Regions from separate parts of the Paenibacillus stellifer genome, predicted to be linked through region 2. Evidence: riboswitches for the same ligand, from Rfam matches in the RefSeq annotation. Region 2 holds a riboswitch; each other region holds the start of a gene.
The links. Region 2 has a riboswitch for thiamine pyrophosphate ahead of PSTEL_RS09595 (thiamine phosphate synthase). Riboswitches for the same ligand answer to the same signal wherever they lie in the genome.

Region 1 (6,611 bases), 530 kb from region 2:
CTTCACAGCGTCGGGCGTCAGATCCTCGCCGATGGAGTCAAGCTGGCGGGCCACTGCTGCAGGTTCCAGCGGATAGACGCCCTGAACTCCAAGCGTGTTCTGCGCCGTGACAGCCGTCAAAGCGGACATGCCATAGACGCCAAGCTCCTGAAACGTCTTCAGGTCGGCCTGGATGCCGGCCCCGCCGCCGCTGTCCGATCCCGCAATGGTGAGTGCTTTGTATACCTTCATGATGAAAGCTCCTTTCCAGGGTCATGATTGAAATTCCCTGATTGTAGGGCATAGCTAAGAATTGCAGGTCCATTACAACAATAAGGGAGTGAGCGAACTGCGTATTCGTCAATTGATCGCCGTACCTCTTGCCGCCGGTCTGCTGCTTGGTGATCCCGCTGCCGCAGCAGCCGCTTTGCGGCCAGAAGGGACTGTCCCGGCCCCGGAGCCAGCCAGCGGCAAGATGCCTGCGGATCATGGCACAAGACTGCTGTTGACTTTGCTGTATCCGCACATTCAAGCCGAACTGAAGCGGTGCTATAAGGACACGAAACATCCGGAAGTTCAGTTCGCCCCGTTTCTGTCGGGTGCTTCGTCCATCGTGAAGATGGAATACGAATCCTCAGGCATCAACCTGACACTACTCGTGCATCCCTATGTGGGTCCCCATCTGACAGTGGGGGAGGATGAGCTTGATTTTCGGATCGATAATATCGGCCAAGTCACCGCATTGGGTTGCAGGCATCTGCGCGACTATCCACTACCTTGGAATTATGCCGTTACTCCGGGTAATGACCGGGTTCTGGCGAATGGATTGATTCCTGAATCACCTGCTGTGTGTGATGGAAGAACGGTGATTGCTGGACACTGATTGCAGAAAGTGGATTGGCTGCCGGACGTTGATCAGGCGTTCCGACCGATTAGGCTTCCTTGATTTTGGACAGCTCAGCGTAACGCTCAGTCGTCAGAACCGAGAGCTGGTTCAGGAATTCGATCTGGAAGCTGCCCGGTCCCTGCCCGGCGGTCTTCCCGGCTGCGATTTCTGCGGCGACACCGTAGAAGGAGATTGCTTCAGCCGCCGCCTCAAGCTTCTGGTCACCTGCGACCGCAAGGAAAGCCGCGACGACAGAGCTGAGCAGGCAGCCCGTTCCCGTTACCTTGGTCAGAATCGGATGGCCGTTGGCGGCGATGTAGGTCGTCTTGCTGTCGGTGATGACATCCTCAGCCCCGGTAACGATGACGATGCAGTCCAGCTGAGCGGCGGCTTTCCTTGCGATGGCGACGACATCGCCCTCGCCCGATCCAGCGTCAACGCCTTTGCTGGACCATTTCTCGCCGATGACATTGGCCACCTCGGCGACATTGCCGCGAAGTGCCGTAAGCTTTATTTCGGAGGTGAGGCGGTGCGTAACCTCGGTGCGGTACGATGTTGCACCCGCTCCGACGGGATCAAGCACAAGCGGCACGCCGTGTGCGTTGGCAGACTTCCCGGCCAGCAGCATCGACTTGATCGCATGTTCGTTCAAGGTGCCGATATTAATGAGGACCGCGCCGGACATGGCCGCGACATCGGCCACTTCCTCATGGGCGTCCGCCATGAACGGAGAAGCGCCGAGCGCCAGCAAGCCGTTGGCGGTGAAATTGGTCACGACAATATTCGTAATGTTGTGAATAAGGGGATTCGCATCCCGCAGTTTTTGAATAAAAGACATCTTAAATTCCTCCCTGGATTATAAATTGACAAAAGCGTCTTCCGCTTTGATATCTTCCGTAAGCAGACTGCTATCGATCAGCCACTGGCGCACCTTGTCCCAGCTTGCCGGGTCCTGGGTTCCGAAAGGCTCGCTTCCGGCATCCATCAGCGGAAGCAGAATATTCAGACTCTGCTTCTCGATATCGGCGTCAAGCGGCGCCGTCTTGTCCTCATGCTTCATCAGAATGGAGAGCGCCTCGTCCGGGTGCTCCTGAACGAACTTTTGGCCCTCGCGCATCGCCGTGAGGAACTTGGTGAAATCTTCTTTGTGCTTCTCGATGCCCTCATCGCTTGCGACCAGCACCAGCTCCGAGTAGTCCGGCACACCGTAATCCGCCGGATTGATGGAGACGACCGGATGGCCTTCTTTTTGAAGCAGAAGCTGTTCATGATTGATGAAGCCGCCCATTATGGCGTCCGTCTGTCCGGTTGAGACTGCCGGAATCAGGTCGTAGCCGACATCGACGAACTGCACTTTGGCCGGATCGCCGCCGTCCGCTTTGACCATCGTCTTGACGGCTTCTTCATACAATGGAATGGAGGAATAACCAACCGATTTGCCTTCCAGATCCTTCGGGGTCTTGATGGAGCCGCCTTCCGGCGCCATCAGATGTGCCAGCGGATGCCGGACGATCGAAGCAATGGATTTGACCGGAATCTGCTCGCCGCGCGCCATCAGCACCTGAGGCTGGTAGCTCAGTGCGAGATCGATTTTGCCTGCTGCCGCAAGCTTCAGCGCATCATTCGTATCTGCGGGCATCTGGATGTCGACATCAAGCCCCTGTGCAGCGAAATAGCCTTGGTCCTGGGCAGCATACAGGAACGAATGCACGGCGTTCGGATACCAGTCGAGCATCAGCGTGAGCTTGGATGCAGGCGCGCTCGAAGATTCTGCCGCCGGCTGCGAAGACGCAGCAGGGGAAGAAGATTCGGTAGATGAGTTCGAAGCCGATTGGCCGCAGGCGGCTGTCAGCAGAAGTAGGGACAGCGCCGGAAGAAGCGCCATGCGCCTAATATGCGACAAGGTTTTGGATGGAAGAGATCGGGTTACAGGGTTCATTGCTGTGATCCTCTTTTCTTTAAGATTAGAAATTCGAGCAGACGGACGGCAAGAAAGAGTAGAAGGCCCATCGCCGACAGCAGGAAGATGGCGGCGAACATTTCGGCGCTGTGCAGGCTGCCTGCCATTCGGCGGCTGTAGTAGCCGAGCCCCACGGTGCCTCCGAGCCATTCGCCGATGGTTGCGCCGATGACACAGTAGACAACGCACAGACGAAGTCCGGAGAAGAAGGAGGGCAGCGCCAGCGGAATGCCAACCTTCAGCAGCAGTTGGCGGCGGCTCGCGCCCATCGTGAGCAGCAGGTCGCGATAGCCCCCGTCGCTGCGCCGCAGCCCATCGTATACGCCAACGACGATAGGGAAGAAGGCTGTCAGGAAGACGACCGCGACCTTGCTCCACATCGAGTAGCCGAACCACATGATGAAGAGCGGCGACAGCGCGATCAGCGGAATCGTCTGGCTGATGACGATGAACGGATACAGCGCTTTTTCCACCGTGCCGGAGAGATGCATGGCTGTTCCGAGCAGGATGCCGACCAGGATGGACAGCAGGCAGCCGGTCAGTGTCTCCGCCAGCGTCGCGGGAAGATGCGTGCGGAGCAGCAGTCCGGCGTTGTCCAGAAGTGCGGCCATGATGGAGCTTGGCGCGGGCAGGATGAACGGCGGTACATGGCCGGTGCGTACGGCTCCTTCCCAGAGAGCCGCAATCAGGAGAAGCAGAAGCAGGAACAGGCCGTAGCGGGACAAGATTTTGCTAAGCGAGGCGGGATTCATACAGCCTCCGTTCCAGTTCGGCTCTCATGGCAACGAAGCCGGGCTCATAATTCGACTGCAAGCTGCGCGGCCTTGGCAGCCCGACCACAAGCTCTTGAAGCGGGCCGCTGCTACCCTTCGGCATCAGCAGCACCCGGTCGCTGAGGAGCAGAGCTTCCTCCAGATCATGTGTAATGAAGAGGGCGGACCGTCCGAGTCCGTCCCACAGCTCCAGCAGCCAGCGGTGCATGTCCCGCTTGGTAATGGCGTCGAGCGCGCCGAATGGCTCGTCGAGCAGGAGCAGTTCCCCTTCGCACAGGAGGGTGCGAAGGAAGGCCGCGCGCTGGCGCATGCCGCCGGACAGCTCATGCGGATATGCCTTCTCGCTTTCGGCAAGGCCGAAGCGCTGCAGCATGTCCCGCACATGCGCTGTGGCGGCAGCATCCGCCTTGCCCTTGATTTCCAGCGGCAGCAGGCAGTTGTCCTGCACCGTGCGCCAGGGCAGCAGCAGATCCTGCTGGGGCATGTAAGCGGTCTTGCCGAGACGGCCTGTCTCGGGAGCCAAGCCCTGCAGCCGGATGCTGCCCCCGGTCTGCTGGACAAGACCGGCGATGATTTTGAACAGCGTGCTTTTGCCGCAGCCGCTGGCTCCGACAATGCTGACGAATTCGCCGCGCCGGACGGTCAGCGACAGCTCCGAGAAGAGCGGCGGCTGCCCGGGAAAGGCGAAGCTCAACCGGTTCAGCGCCAGAAGTTCGTCCATAATGCGTTTCGCTCCTTTCCGGTTTATGCCAACCTGTTACTCTTAAAGAAACAAAGACCCGTCCATTTCCGGAAGGAAATGAACGGGTCTTTAACAAGTTTATGCCGATGATTGCAGGTGTCTGCATGGCTTGAAATGTAAGGTCCTGACGTTCACTTCCCTCCGCTGGTATAATCCAGATCAGGTTCCAAGGGTCTAAAAGCGCGGGCTTTCGTCTCAGTCCAATTGACTCCCCTAGTGAAATGCGGTCATTATTCGGTTGTGATTGTGTTTAACTATAACATACCTCATGCCTGGGTCTCAATGAAGGATTTCAATATAACCAAACAGCCGCCCCCCGTGCATTCGCACGGAGAATCGGCTTCTCAAAATATGGAGCAAAATCACATTTTATCCTTAGTTAGGTGCATAGTCTTATTGATACCATCGGCATTACTTCGCCTTATGCTCTTGCAAATACTCCAGCGCGTTGTACAGCATAACAGCCGCTTCCGCACGGGTGATCTTGTCCTTGGGATGGAAAGCTTCGTCTGCATTCAGCGTGTTGACTTTGTAGGTCAGCGAGCGCTGGACTGCGCCCTGGTAGGAAGGAGTGAGCTGGTCCTCATCGGAAATAGCCGCAGGTTTGATATTGATCATCGGAAGTCCGCCGGCTTGCTCCATGCCCTGGATCAGGTAGAAGGTGAACTGCTCCTTGGTCAAAGGCGCCTTGGGATCGAGATCGGACGGCAGGTCGACATGATTATAGAAGGCGTTGATAAAAGCCTGGGCATACCAGGCGTTGTCCGGCACCTTGGCGAAATGGTCGCTGGCCTCCGGCGCCTTCACGAAATCAATGGCTGCCAGACTGAGCTGGAAGCCGCCCGAAATCAGCTGGACGCCTTCGGCAGCCGTCAACGCCTGCTCCGGTTTGAACTCTGAAGCCGTCAGGCCTTGAACGAAGCCTCTTTCATGCAGGCTCTCAATTTTATCCTTGTCCTTCATTGATCCCAGATCGGTGAATTGACTTCCGGCAGCGAAGCCCGAAGCTCCGGTTGAAGCGGTAATCAGTGAGCTGATCGCGAGTGCCGCGAGTACATGTTTGGTCGATATCATTATTGTCTGCACCTCCAGTAGAGTACGGCCTTGCGGGCCGCCATCACTATCTAAACGGAAGTGCAGTGGAAAATGTTGCTGGTTCGTCCACGCGGCGGATTTGACGGTGCAGTACTGCCTTCGAATTCATGTACATGTCTTTGTGCCGCGGTTTAGCTAACCGATTTCTTCTTAACTGTCTGACGCTTCTTCTTCATTCGCTGAAACCTCCCCATAATGATGTGAGTTCCCAACATCTTATTGAGGAGGCTATAGTTATGTAGGGCAAATATCAGGGAGGTGAAGATTTAATATTCAGTGGAAAAAAAAGCGCTGTTAATGATCGTTAAGACTCCACATTCGCATCATTCCATTTCGGCATTTCACGCTAAAATGCTCCGGATCTGGCGATCCGAAGCATGCATTGGGCAAATTGGATTGTCTCAGCCGCGATCCCTAATCCTTGCAACCCTCGATCCAATCGGACCCCGGAGATTCGGTCACAGTAACTAATTAATCCCTCGGAACAACAAATTCCGATAGGGGTAAGGCGAGCCGGGATATTTGAACTTCATGGCAATGCCCGATTCCTCAATTGTTACAGCTCTAAGCGCGGAAGTGCGGACAAGGCTTCTGACCATGTGATCGACTGCTCGCCGGTCGCCACGGCGGATGCCGAGAGCAACGGCAGCAGCAAAATTCCGGTTGACCGACAGCTCGTGATAGAACGGAAGGACGGCTCTCGCGATCCGCCGGCTAATCGCAGTGCTGAAGGTGAACTGGACCAAGCCGGGCGGGATGGTCGTGCCGTTCGAATAGACGCTCTTGGAGCGCGGGAAGTCGAAGTCCACAAAATAGCCGATGCCGTTCGTTCCATATCCCTGCCGGGCCGCCAGAGGAGCGGACAGCCTTAGCAGCTCTCCCATAAGATCCAGATCCGCAGTGACGATGGAGCGGGTCCAGCTCTCGGCAAAGCTGCGGCTGGCGGCGATGGCCTGGTACAGCGGCGCCATGCCAGTTGCGACGCGAGACAGCATCTCCGCCGTTACCAGCGCCTTGAACTCCTTGGTTGCCCGTTGCCGTTGCATCCGGTATTCCTCCTTATTACACTGCCTTTCTATAAGTATATGAATTAGCCCGGCGGCCGTGTGGGCATACGCTCACAGAAGGGGGATGAATATGCGGATTCTCATCCGGTCCGGATATACGGAATGCATA
Region 2 (6,611 bases):
GAACGGCGATCAACAACAAGACAGTTACCTATGATTTTGCACGTTTGATGGAAGGCGCAACCGAGCTCAAGTGTTCGGAATTCGCTGACGAAGTCATCAAGCATATGTAGTTCCGCAATTGGGCGGAGCCGGCGAAACTTGTAACGGCTTGGACCATGTGTTACGGGACCATCCTTCCGTTATTGACAATTATATGAACGAGAAACCTCGCTTTATGTGGATAAAGCGGGGTTTTTCTTTTGGAATGATAGTCGATTTGCTATAATATCGTTAGATGTAACATAAATCATAGTAATGTTGGGAGGATCGTGTTATGGACTGGCATGTGCTAATGTTTCTACATATGATCGGTACGGTGGCGCTCGGCTTCTATCTGGTGCTGCCTTTTGTTCTCAGCAAGGCTGAGAAGCTGTCGTCTGCGGCCAAGGAAGGCACACTCAGCGCGATCGGCGGTTTCAACCGCTTTGCCCAATACGGGCTTGTCATCCAGCTGCTGACCGGCGGCTACATGATGACCAAGAAAGATGATCTTTCGGTACCCTGGATGATCATCGTTACGCTGCTGCTGCTTGCGATGTTCGCACTTGCCGGCATTATGGGCAAACCCCTCCGCCTGGCCGCAAATGGCATGAAGGAGAACCGCGATGTCACAAGCGAAACCGGCAAAATCCGGACGCTCAGCGCCCTGCTGGCGGTATTGCTGCTCGTGATGCTGTTCTTCATGGTGTTTAACGAGATTATCTAAAGAATTGCTGCCTCTCGTATGTTTGAAGCTGAACTGCGGTCATTCCGGTGACCTCGGCTCAGCTTCTTTTTGCTGTTTGAGCCTTTTTCGATTGGTTAAGTAAATTTACATAATGGCTGGAACAACTGAAAGAACCGGTATATTAGCAATTAATCCAGCCATCCTAAAGAAAGTGCGGGCCAGCCAGACAACTACGAGAGGAGAATGAGATATGCCCGAGAGCAATTTGAGCAACCTGAAGACTTTGCCGCCCCAGCATCAGAATCACCAGCCCGGCCTTGAGTCGGAAATGACGCCGCCTCCCAAGTATGAGCCTAAAGACTACAAGGCGGCGGGCAAGCTGCTGGGCAAGGCAGCTCTTATTACGGGAGGAGACAGCGGGATCGGCCGTGCGGTGGCGGTAGCTTTTGCCAAAGAAGGCGCCGATGTGGTGATTTCGTATCTGAATGAGCATACCGATGCAGAGGAGACGAAACGCCAGGTCGAGCAGGAAGGACGCAAGTGCATACTCGTGTCCGGCGACATCGGTGTAGAAGCCTTTTGCCAGGACCTCATCAACAAAACCGTGGAAGGGCTCGGCAAGCTGGACATTCTGATCAACAATGCCGCTGAGCAGCATCCGCAGGAGAAGATCGAATATATTACGAACGAACAGCTGGAACGGACATTCCGCACGAATATTTTCTCGATGTTCTATTTGACGAAGGCGGCGATGCCCCATCTGGGACAAGGCTCAACCATCGTAAATACGACTTCGATAACGGCTTACCGGGGCAGCCCTCAGCTGCTGGACTATTCCGCAACAAAAGGCGCCATTCTGGCGTTCACCCGGTCCCTGTCCATGAACCTTATAAGCAAGGGCATTCGCGTCAACGCGGTAGCGCCGGGGCCGATCTGGACGCCGCTCATTCCGTCCACGTTCGACGAGAAGAAAGTCAGCGAGTTCGGCGCTTCGCAGCCGATGAAGCGTCCGGGTCAGCCGGAGGAGCTGGCTCCCGCCTTTGTGTATCTGGCATCCGACGATTCGTCGTATGTCAGCGGCCAGGTGATGCATGTTAACGGCGGCGAAATTGTAGGCAGCTAATCGAACGCGGCTAATCTTAGGCGGTACAGCCCTTTTATAACAAAAGGGATAGGATTTGCTGGGAATATATGCTACACTACCTGTGGTTACTCAATTTCATAGTCGTTGACACTGGGGGCGCCGCAAGGCTGAGACGAACGTTTAAGTTCGGACCCTTCGAACCTGATCTGGTTTATACCAGCGTAGGGAAGTGAGAGCGAATGGACGTTTATTCAGCCTTTGTGGTTCAGTTAACGCGATTTCCGCCGCCTTCCTTCGGGAGGGCGGTTTTTTGCATCTGGGAATGAGAAGCGGCGCACAGTGCCTAGAGAAAGGAGCTATATCCATGCGTCCCGAGATCCATCTGGTGTCCCAAGGAGACATGAACCTCGAATCTCTTCTTGCGATTGCCGCCGGGGTACATCCTTTCGTGGATTTTATTCATTTGCGGGAAAAAAGAATCACTGCGAAGGAGCTGCTTCGGCTTGTGGAGGAAATGGCAGAGCACGGCGTTCCGCTCGGAAAAATGATCGTGAACGACCGGCTGGATGTCGCGCTGGCCTCCGGGGCGGGAGGTGTGCAGCTTGCCGGACACAGCCTGCCGGCCTCAGCAGCAAGGAGGATTGCTCCCGGCATCCGCCTGGGATGCTCTGTTCATTCGCCGGAAGAGGCGGCCTTGGCGGCAAGGGAAGGAGCGGATTTCTGCCTGTACGGCCATGTCTATGCCTCGGCGAGCAAGCCCGGTCTTCCTGCGAGAGGGATTGGCGGACTTCAGGCAGCGGTTCGCGCCTGTCCGGCTCCCGTCATCGCCATCGGCGGTATCGGGCCGGAGCTGGCGGGAGAAGTGCTGCGTACAGGAGCGGCCGGGTTCGCGGTTCTGTCCGGCATTTGCGGGGCTGAAGATCCGGTGTCGGCAGCGAGAGCTTACCGTGAGGCGGCGGAGGCCGCAATGAAGGGTGAGGCAGCGGAGGCTGCAATGAAGGAAATTACGGAAGGAGATGTTGGCGTTGAAGGTGGTAATTAACGGAGAGGAAACCTTGCTCCCTGAGGAATGCGGGACGCTAGCCGGGCTTCTCCGGCTTCCGGAATGGAAGGACCGGAGACTGGTTGTGGAATTGAACGGAGAGATCGTCAGCCGGGAGGAATATGACCAACTGTCGCTTAACAATGGCGACCGGATCGAGCTGGTGCATTTTGTGGGGGGAGGCTGATCATGAGCATGAAACCTGATGAGGAGAGCCGTTACAGCAGGCAGGAGCGCTTCTATGGAATCGGCGCCGAAGGCCAGCGCAGACTGGCGGAGAAGAAGGTCTTGATCGTTGGAGCGGGCGCTCTAGGCTCGGCATGTGCGGAGACGATGGTCCGCTCGGGGGTAGGCCGCGTTACGCTCGTTGACCGCGATTATGTGGAGTGGAGCAATTTGCAGCGGCAGAATTTATATGACGAGGCGGATGCCGCCGAGCATATGCCGAAAGCGGCTGCGGCCGCGCGAAGGCTGCGGAGTGTCAATTCGGCGGTTGAAGTGGAGGGCATCGTCGCCGATATTACAGCGGGTGACATCGCTCTCTATATGGACGGCGTCGATCTTGTTCTGGACGCCTCCGACAATTTTGAGGTTCGGATGATTCTGAACGATATTACCGCCAAAATGGACATCCCCTGGATATACGGAGCCTGTACCGGCAGCTATGGGCTGTCGATGACAATCGTCCCAGGGCAGAGCGCCTGTCTGCATTGTCTGATGGACGGAATACCCGGAGGGACGGATACATGCGATACGGCAGGCATTATCGGACCTGCCGTACAGATGACCGCCGCTTTTCAGACTGCCGAGGCGCTGAAATGGCTGTCAGGCCGTACGGAAGCGCTGCGGGGCACGTTGGTCTCCTTCGACCTGTGGACGAACCGTCACTCGTCCGTCCGCACGGACAAGCTGAAGCGAGCCGATTGTCCGTCTTGCGGGACGAGCCGGACCTATCCGTATCTGTCTGCAGCCTCCCACACCAGGACGGCTGTCCTGTGCGGACGGGATACGGTGCAGATTTCTCCGCCCGCGCCGCTCAAGCTGGACCTGGAGGAGTGGGGAAGACGGCTGGCTCCTTATGGAAGAGTGGAGCGGAATCCGTTCATGCTTTCTTTTACAGCGGATCACCGCCGGCTGGCGGTGTTTCCGGACGGACGCGTCCTCGTTCACGGAACCGGCGATCCGGCGGAGGCGCGTTCGCTGTATCATCGCTATTTCGGGTAATTCGCACCATGAAGCTTATGTTATGAAATCCTAATGGGAATCAAGGAGGAATTATTCAATGTCACAGGATCTCTTTCATATCGGCGGCAAAAGCCTGAGCAGCCGCCTGTTCATCGGCACAGGCAAGTACAGCCGCAATACGCTGATTCCGGAGGTTGTGGAAGCCTCCGGATCGGAGGTCATTACCGTAGCTCTCCGGAGAATCGATCCCGCTTCCCGTGAGGAAAATATTCTTACGCATATTCCTCCTCATATGACACTGCTTCCGAACACGTCCGGAGCGCGAACTGCGGAGGAGGCGGTGCGCATCGCACGGCTGGCAAGAGCCGCCGGTATGGGGAATTGGGTGAAGATCGAAGTGATCAATGATCAGAAGTATCTCCTGCCGGACAATCTGGAGACGGTCAAGGCTACGGAAATTCTGGCGGCGGAAGGCTTCATCGTGCTGCCCTATATGAGCCCCGATCTGTCGGCAGCGCTCCGGCTGAGAGATGTCGGCGCCGCAGCGGTCATGCCGCTGGGCGCTCCCATCGGCAGCAACCGGGGGCTTAAGACGAAGGAACTGGTCGGCATCCTGATCGAAGAGGCCGGACTGCCAGTCATTGTGGACGCCGGTATCGGCCGCCCGTCCGAGGCGGCCGAGGCGATGGAGATGGGCGCCGCCGCTGTGCTGCTTAACACGGCGATTGCCACCGCCCGCGATCCGCTTCTGATGGCCGAAGCGTTCCGCGGCGCCGTCGCTTCGGGACGGCAGGCTTATCTGGCAGGCCTTGGCGCGGTCCGGAATGCGGCCGAGGCTTCCTCGCCGCTGACCGGATTCCTGAGCGTTTAGGAGGGGCGGATCATGAGCTTTTACGATACCCTTCTGAAGCTGGAAAGTATGCCGCTCGGTGAGCAATCCGGACAATATGGAAGAAATGATGTGGAACGGGCGTTGTCCCGCGAGAAGCTGGACCCGGAGGATCTTCTAGCCCTCTTGTCTCCGGCGGCTGTCCCGTATCTGGAGGAAATGGCCCAGAAGGCGCACCGTATTACCCGTGCTCATTTCGGCTACGCCGTCCAGCTGTTCACGCCGATGTACGTGGCGGATTATTGTGTCAATCAATGCACCTACTGCAGCTTCAGCGTTGAGCATGATTTTGCGCGGAAGAAGCTGACGATGGAGGAGGTCGATCGCGAGGCGTCTGCGATTGCCGCGACAGGCCTAAGGCATATTCTCCTGCTGACAGGTGAATCCCGGAAGGATTCGCCTGTCAGTTATGTCAAGGAATGCGCGGGGGTTCTACGCAGGCATTTCTCGTCTGTAAGCATTGAGGTCAACCCGCTGTCGCTTGAGGAATACCGTGAGCTCGCGGCATGCGGAGTTGACGGGCTTACCATGTTCCAGGAGGTGTACGACCGGGAGACCTATGCCCGTCTGCATGTTAAAGGGCCGAAGCGGAACTTCAGAGCCCGGCTGGACGCGCCGGAGCGCGGCTGCCAGGCCGGATTCCGCTCCGTGACCATCGGCGCGCTGCTCGGTCTGTCCGACTGGCGCCGCGAAGCGTTCATGACGGCCATGCATGCCCGGTATCTCCAGGACCGCTATCCGGGAACCGAGATTAGCATTGCACCTCCCCGTTTCCGTCCATACCTGGGCAGCTTCAGTCCGGAATCGGATGTAACGGACCGCGCGCTCGTGCAGATTATCCTTGCCTACCGTCTATTCCTGCCCCGTTCGGGCCTTACTCTGTCGACCCGCGAACCCGCTGCGCTGCGGGACCGGCTGGTGCATCTGGGCATCACGAAAATCTCGGCGGGAGTGACGACGGAGGTGGGCGGCCATACAGGAGGCGGGGGCACGCCGCAGTTCGAGATTTCCGATGAACGGAGCGTGCCGGAAATCCGGGAGATGCTGTACCGGAGCGGCCTTCAGCCGGTGTTCAAGGATTGGGACATCCTGGCCGAAGCACCGGTCTGACAAAATCTTATATTTGAAGCAGTCTCTATCGCCGCCGTTCCGATATGATATGATAGATTCAGAATGGAATCTGACTATATCCACATGATTATCGGGACGACGGAGAGGAGCATGATGCAATGCGGCGGTTTGAAGACAGCCTGTACGAACTGATTGTTGAAACATCCACCAACCTGCCGGGCGATGTACGCCGGGCGATAGCCGAGGGGCGCAGCCGGGAAGACCGGGCCTCGCGCTCGGGCCTTGCGCTCGCGACCATCGCGCAGAATATTGGCATGGCAGAGATGGAGGTATCGCCGATCTGCCAGGATACAGGCATGCCTACCTTTATCATCCATACGCCGGTGGGCGTCAATCAGCTTGCGATCAAGCGGGATATCGAAGCCGCCGTCCGGAAAGCGACGAAGGAAGGCAAGCTGCGGCCGAATTCCGTCGATTCGCTGACCGGGGCGAACAGCGGCGATAATCTGGGCGGGGGAACGCCGGTCGTCCATTTTGAACAGTGGGAAGAAGATCAAATCGATGTCCGCCTGATTCTAAAGGGTGGCGGCTGCGAGAACAAGAATATCCAGTACAGCCTTCCCGCTGAGCTCGA
Region 3 (6,611 bases), 1.7 Mb from region 2:
CAGAATGAGCAGCGGGTAGAACGCCCGCGACAGACCGGGCAGCAGATAGAGTATCATGGCAGCAAGGATACCGGTCAGCACGCCGATCGGGAAGCCGATGAGAGTCAGCCGCAGCGTCGCCAGCATATGGCCCCTGAGCGAAGCGGAGCCTGCCGACGCCTCTTTCCAGAGATCGGAGGGGGCGGGCAGGACCCATTTTTCAATATGAAACCAGGAGACCGACAGCTGCCACAGTGCGAGGAACAGAATGACCGTCAGCAGCGGCGGCCAGATTTTATTCCAAAGGGAATTCACGGACGATATTTCTCCGTCAGTCCGTCCATGCTGATTCCGCCCGGATAATGGGCGATTTTGATTTGGGAGATGACGCTCGGGCAGCCGGCTTCAATCAGTGCTTCCTGCATCTCCTTCACGATCTCCAGCAGTTCCGGCAGCTCGCCTTCCATTGTCGTCTCCAGCGCGTTCACCTGATGCTTCACGCCGGAGCGCTGAATGACCTCAATCGCTGTGTCCACATAGGGGATCGAATCTTCGCCTCCCGGCGTCTTCGGAATGACCTGAATGCTCAGCAGTGTGCTTGCCATAATTATCTCTTCCTTTCGGTTGTATGGAATCTAAGCAAAGGGCGGTCTTACTGTCCGTCCGGCAAAAAATCGTTCGTGAACGCCTTGGAAGATTCAAGCGGCTGATCGAGCAGCTTCAGCCCGTACATCCAGTCCGCGTAATTCTTCCATACCTCGGCCTTCTGCTCGCCCCAGCGGGAAGCGTCGTCCTTGTATTTCGGACTGAGCCATTTCTGGCTCGCCTGCACGAGATCGGCATCCAGATCCGGCACCGCCTTGATCAGGATGTCCGCGGCTTCCTTCGGATGGTCGATCGCGTACTGATAGCCCTTCGACGTCGCTTTCAGGAAAGCCTTCACCACTTCGGGGTGATCGGCGATTTCCTTCTCGCTGGTCGTCAGCACCGGCGTATAGTAATCGAGCTGCGGCGCATAGTCTTTCAGGTACAGCATATCGAGCGGCTCGTTCCGGAGCTCGGCCTGAATGCCTGTCCATCCGTAGAAAATCCAGGCGAAGTCAATGTCGCGTTTGACGGCCGTGAAATAATCGGCTTCCCCGATCGTAACCTGCTTGACCTTCTTCACGTCTCCGCCTTCGGGGTCCATGATGGCCTTCATCGCGGCTTCTTCTACCGGCGAGCCCCAGCCGCCGTAGGTTTTGCCCTCGAAGTCCTTGGGCGACTTGATGTTCCGGTCCTTGGGAGCCGCGAAGCCGGAGGTATTATGCTGGATGATGGCGGCGATGGAGACGAGCGGCACGCCTTGAATGCGGGCCAGCGTCAGGCTGTCCTGGGCGCCGACGCCGAAGGCGGCTTCTCCGGATGCGACCATCGTGTCCGAACCGGCCTCGCCCGGCTGTACGATCTCGACATCCAGGCCTTCCTCCTGGTAATATCCGAGCTCCTTGGCCACGTACAGTCCGGTATGATTCGTATTCGGCGTCCAGTCGAGCGCGACCTTCACCTTGGCGCTTACGGCTGGCGAAGCGGCCGCCGATGCTGCGGAACTGGCAGAAGGCGAGGTCTGACCTTCTCCGGCTTTGTCAGTGCCTCCTGCGTTATTCCCTGCTCCGCAGCCCGATACGGCAAGTACGAGCAGGCCGGCCAGAGCCGGTCTTAACCATTTGTTGATCCCCATCACAGTGCTTCTCTCCTTTATATCTGTCTTGGGACCGTTAATCGCGGTCCCGAAAGCTTTCAAGCAGACGGTTCTCCCCCCCGAAACGACAAAAAAGCGTCCCTGGATACGGCGGGACGCGGCTGAGCGCATGAGGTGCGGCTGCCTTGGCAAGGCGGGCTGCACGGCGATGTCATTCCTACGCTGGCATTATCCAGATCAGGTATAAGGGTCAGTATCTTTGCGGGATACACTCTCAGCCGGCCGTTATTCCAGCACCCCTGGTTCATATGAAGTTCCGGGCATTTCTTCTGCTGCTTACGGGTATTATAGACACAGGACTCGGGAATTGTCCAGTGGGCGGGGACCCGGTCAAGGCCTTATAACGGGCGGAATTTTCCGGAAACAGGCTGTTGTTCTGCATGTCCCGGCGGCCTCCCGCCTGCTGCCTGCGCTTTCTGCCCGGCACTGGAATTGGGCGGTCCAACCGCGACGCGGGCCATAAGGAACGGCGTCAGGCGAAATCTGGCGGCGTCTCCGTCCGCTCCGCTTTCGCCCGGGATGATTTCTGCGGCGGTTCTTGGACAGCTGGCGAAACCCCGATCTCCCTGCTCTAGCCCGCTACTCGAACTTTCTGCGGCGCAGACGGGATCTGATGCTGCCCCAGAGCTCGCGGATCGTCAGGATGGCGCTGACCGTGATGCCGCTGAAGGTCAGGAACAGCGCCAGATACTCGAAGGGAGAGTAGCCGCTCATTTTGCTCCAGTCGATGCTGCCCTTCAGGTCGTCGATGACCTGGTTCATGCCGTATATGCCGCTGACGACCGTGAAGACGGTCAGAATCATGAGCAGATTGTCCCGGCGCTTGGCCTGAAACTTCTCCTGATACTGAAACAGGTCCGCCAGCGTCTGCTTCACTTCCTCGAACAGCTCGTCGTTGCCGTATACTTTTCGAAGCTGGTAGAAGATTTCGCGCCCCTGTGTCTGTGAAATAAGCTCCATGAAATAGAACTTGGCCGAGAACTTGTTAATGTAATAGATGAGATCCTGAATTTCTTCATTGTCGCGCTCGATGCGCAGCCTCGAATGGACATTGGCCAGCTTGAGCAGAACGATTTTATGAAAAAGGCTGAGCAGCAGACCGTAATAATATTCCCCGTACATCTGGTTCGCCAGCTTGAGAGAGATTTCGGGACCGGACCGGCTGAGACAGCAGAAGGTCTGCTCGTTCGTCATATAGTAGGTGTCCGGCCCCCAGCGGCTGTAGCGGTGGTCCCGGCAGTAATCCTCGATATATTCTGCGCTGCTCGCGCTTGTATACGGGCTGCCGTCCTGCGTCATGCCGTCCAGCTGCGAAGCCCGGTAACAGGTCTGCGGATCAATCTCCGCACCTTCTTCCAATCCATAGAAAGCCTGCACCATCATCCGCTCATCCACGAAGAATGGCAGCGTCTCGAAGTAAGCGCCGTCCAGATCGGACTGGTCAAGAAAATCCTCAAGCCCCTTCACCAAATTCCGGAACACGAAATCCTCCATCTGTTCGAATGACTTGTCTTCGCAGACGATGCGGCAGGCGGCGTCTGCTTCCGTCACATTTTCCAGGGAACGGAAACGATCGGCGAATTCAAGGACATGTTTAAGAGGAATCCGGTCTCCCTCAATTCGGGTGCGCACCGTGACAAAACCAAGCTGAAACGGGCAGATGAACACATCGGTCGACAGCACCTGAAAGGGGATGCAGCACTGGGTCAGATCCATCGTGCATTCAAGCCCATTCACCCGGGAAAAGCGGCGAAAGGTGTCATGGTCCTGTCCTTTTCTCGGAAACAGTACATGTGCGGCAAACGGCATGTAAGAACGCTCCATGTGCTCATGCGATACGCAGTAGCCGTCCCCGTAATATTCATGCTGCAGTTCTTTGCGATCCAGGAAAAAGGGGGTGAAGCCGTCCCGGCCCAATCTTTCCGCAAGCCTCGGCCCCAGTCCCTTAGTGATCGAGAAAGGGAAAATAAACTGCAATAGCGCAGTATGCAAGATGGGTTCGCCACTCTGCTGGTTCATAACATTCCTCCCGGCTACAACGTTAATCATTCTGAATCTCCTAAGTGTACCTTACCCTTTCAGGAGCTGCAAAAAAACGGGAATAGCTCTCTCCCCGGATTCATTCTTCCCCGAGCGGGTACATTAACAAGTATCGGAAGTCCTCGCCTATAAGCGATGGGTTTGGCACAGAAAGGAGACGGGACACAAGATGGATAAGAAAGAGCTGGAGCAGCACATTATGCAGGCGCTTGATGACAATAAGTTTGGTTCCTTTGCTACGATTGAAGCCGGCAACAAGCCGAAGGTGCGTTATATGGCTATTTTTCATGACGGCCTGAAGATTATGCTGGCGACCGACCGCAAGACGCATAAGGTGGAAGAGCTTCAGAATAATCCGAATGTCTACCTGCTGCTCGGCTTTGAAGCCGGAGGCACGAAGGACGTTGTCGGGATTGAGGCCCGGGCTTCCGTCACCAAGGACGAATCGCTTCGCGGCAAGGTGTGGAGCAAGGATCTGGAGCGCTGGTTCAGCGGACCGGATGATCCTGATTATGTGATCCTGGAGCTTGCTCCGACACGGATCGAGTATACCGGCAAGAACGCCCAGCATGAGGTATGGGAGAAGGAGACGGCTTCAGCTATCAAATAAACTCGGAGCCTATATACAGGAGGAGCGGCAGCCAAGGAGCGCTTCGTTAGATCAGGTCAGCCAGAAACTTCTGGTTGGCCTGTTTTTGCATGTACTTTTTTGTTATCCGGAGTCTTTCGCAAAAGACCTGGACTAGCTGCGGCAGGCAGCGGCTCAAGTCCCGGTTGGCAGGGTTGTTTTTCCATACGTTTCCTGATTCCCCGGGGAAAAGCTGGTATAATAACGGCATTATCGGTATTATACAGTTCCCAAGGAGGACACCTATGCATTGCAGCGACTGTTATCCCGCCACCCCGATGGAGGATGAGGGAATGATGAAAGTCAGGCCGGTTATGCCCTGCCTTGAGAACGCCATGCAGGGTGCCGGATTTCATTGCGACATCATGAACGGCAGCGAGTATGTAATCCCGTACCGGTCCCGCGACCAAATTCTGTCCATCGTCGATCTGCTGGAGGAAAGGGAGAACGCGGAGTCTATCACGGTATGTCTGAAAGGGAAGCACCGGCATGAACCGGCGGAACGATGGGTATCTCTTTCCCAGCTGCGGGTTCGCATCGTCAACCATGCCCTGATCAATGTTATCATCAACAAGGAGTTCTGCAGCTATATGCAGCCGATCGTGAATTCAGCCGAGCATATCGTCGGGTTCGAATTTCTGCTTCGTCCCATTCCGGGCGGCCCCTGCTTCCAGCCTCACACGCTGTTTGAAGTGGCGAGAGGGAGCGGCTATCATTCCGTTCTGGACCGGGCGGCGCTTGTGTCCGCCATCGAATCCAGCCGGATACTTCCGGACGGGATGAAGAGGTTTATCAATTTTCTGCCATCAACCATTAATAATCCCAAATACTGTCTTGCCCATTCGTTCGATGCGATTCAGCGCAGCGGCCTGCGGCCGGAGGACTTCGTATTCGAAGTCGTCGAGACGGAGATGATCCGCGACATCGGGCATCTGAGCGCAATCTTCTCGGAGTACCGGCAGCATGGCGTTCATGTGGCTCTTGACGACGTCGGTTCCGGCTTCGCCACCCTGGAGGTGATGGAGCGGCTGCGCCCGGATTACGTCAAAATTGACCGCGATTTAATCAGTCTATGCGACAAGGAACGCAGCAAGCAGGAGTCGATCCGCGAGATCGTGGAGAAGTCCTTACGCTTCGGCGGCCAGGTGCTGGCGGAAGGTATCGAGCGGCGCGAGGAATTCGAATTCTGCCGGGGCCTTGGCATCGGGCTGGCGCAGGGCTATTTCTTCGGCCGTCCGATGCCGGAGCCTCCGCCGCGGTTTATGGCGATCTAGTCTGTTGATAAGGGGAGTTATGTTATGGCCATATTGCTGTACGTGGAGGATGATTGGCAGATTGCCGGCCCTGTCTGCCGCGATCTGGAGGAACGCGGCTATACGGTCCGCTGGCTGCGAAGCGGCGAGAATGCCGCTTCCGAAGCGGAGGGCTGCCAATTGGCTGTATTGGACGTTATGCTTCCGGGGCTGGACGGATTTACAGTCGGGCAGCGCCTGAAAAAAGCCTATCCCGGCATGCCGGTCCTGATGCTGTCGGCGAGAACCTCGATTGACGACAAGCTTCAGGGTCTGGAGTTTGCGGATGATTATTTGACCAAGCCCTTCCATCCGGATGAATTGGCGGCCCGAATCGGGGTGCTGCTGAGACGGTCGGGACAGACGGCCTCAGCTCCACTGGTGCTGAAGCATCTTACCGTCTATGAGGACGAGAACCGGGTTGTACATACGGACAGCGGAGAGGAGATTCCGCTTACCGGCAAGCAGTTCCACATCTTTTTTTATTTGCTCCGCCATTTGGGCCAGATTCTGACCAAGGAACAGATCTACGAAGCGGTATGGAACGAGCCTTATCTGGAAGGCGACAAGACGCTGATGGTCCATATCCGGTATTTGCGCGAGAAGCTGGAGCGAGACCCGGCGGCGCCGGAAATTATCGAGACGATCCGCGGCATCGGATACAGGATCAAGCCATGAAGAGGGCTCGGAACGGCAGAGGGCTGCCGGCCTTCCGGCGCTCGCTGCTGTCGAAGTACATGCTGATCGTAGCGGCCGCTGTTCTGTTCCTTCCTGTCGTGTTCGGGCTTGTCGTGGCCACTTATTCCCTGTCCGACATTTTGGAGGAAAGGCGTCTGGCAGAAGAGACCTCCGGGGAGCTTGAGGTATATGCCGGGACGGCGAAGCTGGAGAAGATGTGGCATACCGAAGCCCGGGAGCTTGCCGACAAGTC

Region 1: linked by a shared signal. The riboswitch ahead of PSTEL_RS12160 (ABC transporter ATP-binding protein) and the one ahead of PSTEL_RS09595 (thiamine phosphate synthase) in region 2 are both predicted to bind thiamine pyrophosphate.
Region 3: linked by a shared signal. The riboswitch ahead of PSTEL_RS02245 (ABC transporter substrate-binding protein) and the one ahead of PSTEL_RS09595 (thiamine phosphate synthase) in region 2 are both predicted to bind thiamine pyrophosphate.

The regions. Positions count from the first base shown of each region.
Region 1 is NZ_CP009286.1:2,672,594-2,679,204, forward strand. Features, by position in the region: gene thiD (bifunctional hydroxymethylpyrimidine kinase/phosphomethylpyrimidine kinase) at 1-231, opposite strand, end outside; gene PSTEL_RS12140 (DUF3888 domain-containing protein) at 320-862, shown strand; gene thiM (hydroxyethylthiazole kinase) at 912-1,703, opposite strand; gene PSTEL_RS28095 (ABC transporter substrate-binding protein) at 1,722-2,804, opposite strand; gene PSTEL_RS12155 (ABC transporter permease) at 2,801-3,577, opposite strand; gene PSTEL_RS12160 (ABC transporter ATP-binding protein) at 3,558-4,319, opposite strand; TPP riboswitch at 4,460-4,565, opposite strand; gene PSTEL_RS12165 (S-layer homology domain-containing protein) at 4,752-5,414, opposite strand; gene PSTEL_RS12170 (hypothetical protein) at 5,903-6,481, opposite strand; gene PSTEL_RS12175 (AraC family transcriptional regulator) at 6,554-6,611, opposite strand, start outside.
Region 2 is NZ_CP009286.1:2,139,650-2,146,260, forward strand. Features, by position in the region: gene icd (NADP-dependent isocitrate dehydrogenase) at 1-110, shown strand, start outside; gene PSTEL_RS09585 (hypothetical protein) at 314-745, shown strand; gene PSTEL_RS09590 (SDR family oxidoreductase) at 957-1,829, shown strand; TPP riboswitch at 1,933-2,035, shown strand; gene PSTEL_RS09595 (thiamine phosphate synthase) at 2,155-2,832, shown strand; gene thiS (sulfur carrier protein ThiS) at 2,807-3,019, shown strand; gene PSTEL_RS09605 (ThiF family adenylyltransferase) at 3,022-4,056, shown strand; gene PSTEL_RS09610 (thiazole synthase) at 4,115-4,888, shown strand; gene thiH (2-iminoacetate synthase ThiH) at 4,901-6,016, shown strand; gene PSTEL_RS09620 (FumA C-terminus/TtdB family hydratase beta subunit) at 6,136-6,611, shown strand, end outside.
Region 3 is NZ_CP009286.1:464,279-470,889, forward strand. Features, by position in the region: gene PSTEL_RS02235 (ABC transporter permease) at 1-294, opposite strand, end outside; gene PSTEL_RS02240 (thiamine-binding protein) at 291-584, opposite strand; gene PSTEL_RS02245 (ABC transporter substrate-binding protein) at 632-1,699, opposite strand; TPP riboswitch at 1,858-1,971, opposite strand; gene PSTEL_RS02250 (hypothetical protein) at 2,101-2,295, shown strand; gene PSTEL_RS02255 (hypothetical protein) at 2,300-3,739, opposite strand; gene PSTEL_RS02260 (pyridoxamine 5'-phosphate oxidase family protein) at 3,930-4,370, shown strand; gene PSTEL_RS02270 (EAL domain-containing protein) at 4,682-5,662, shown strand; gene PSTEL_RS02275 (response regulator transcription factor) at 5,687-6,358, shown strand; gene PSTEL_RS02280 (HAMP domain-containing sensor histidine kinase) at 6,355-6,611, shown strand, end outside.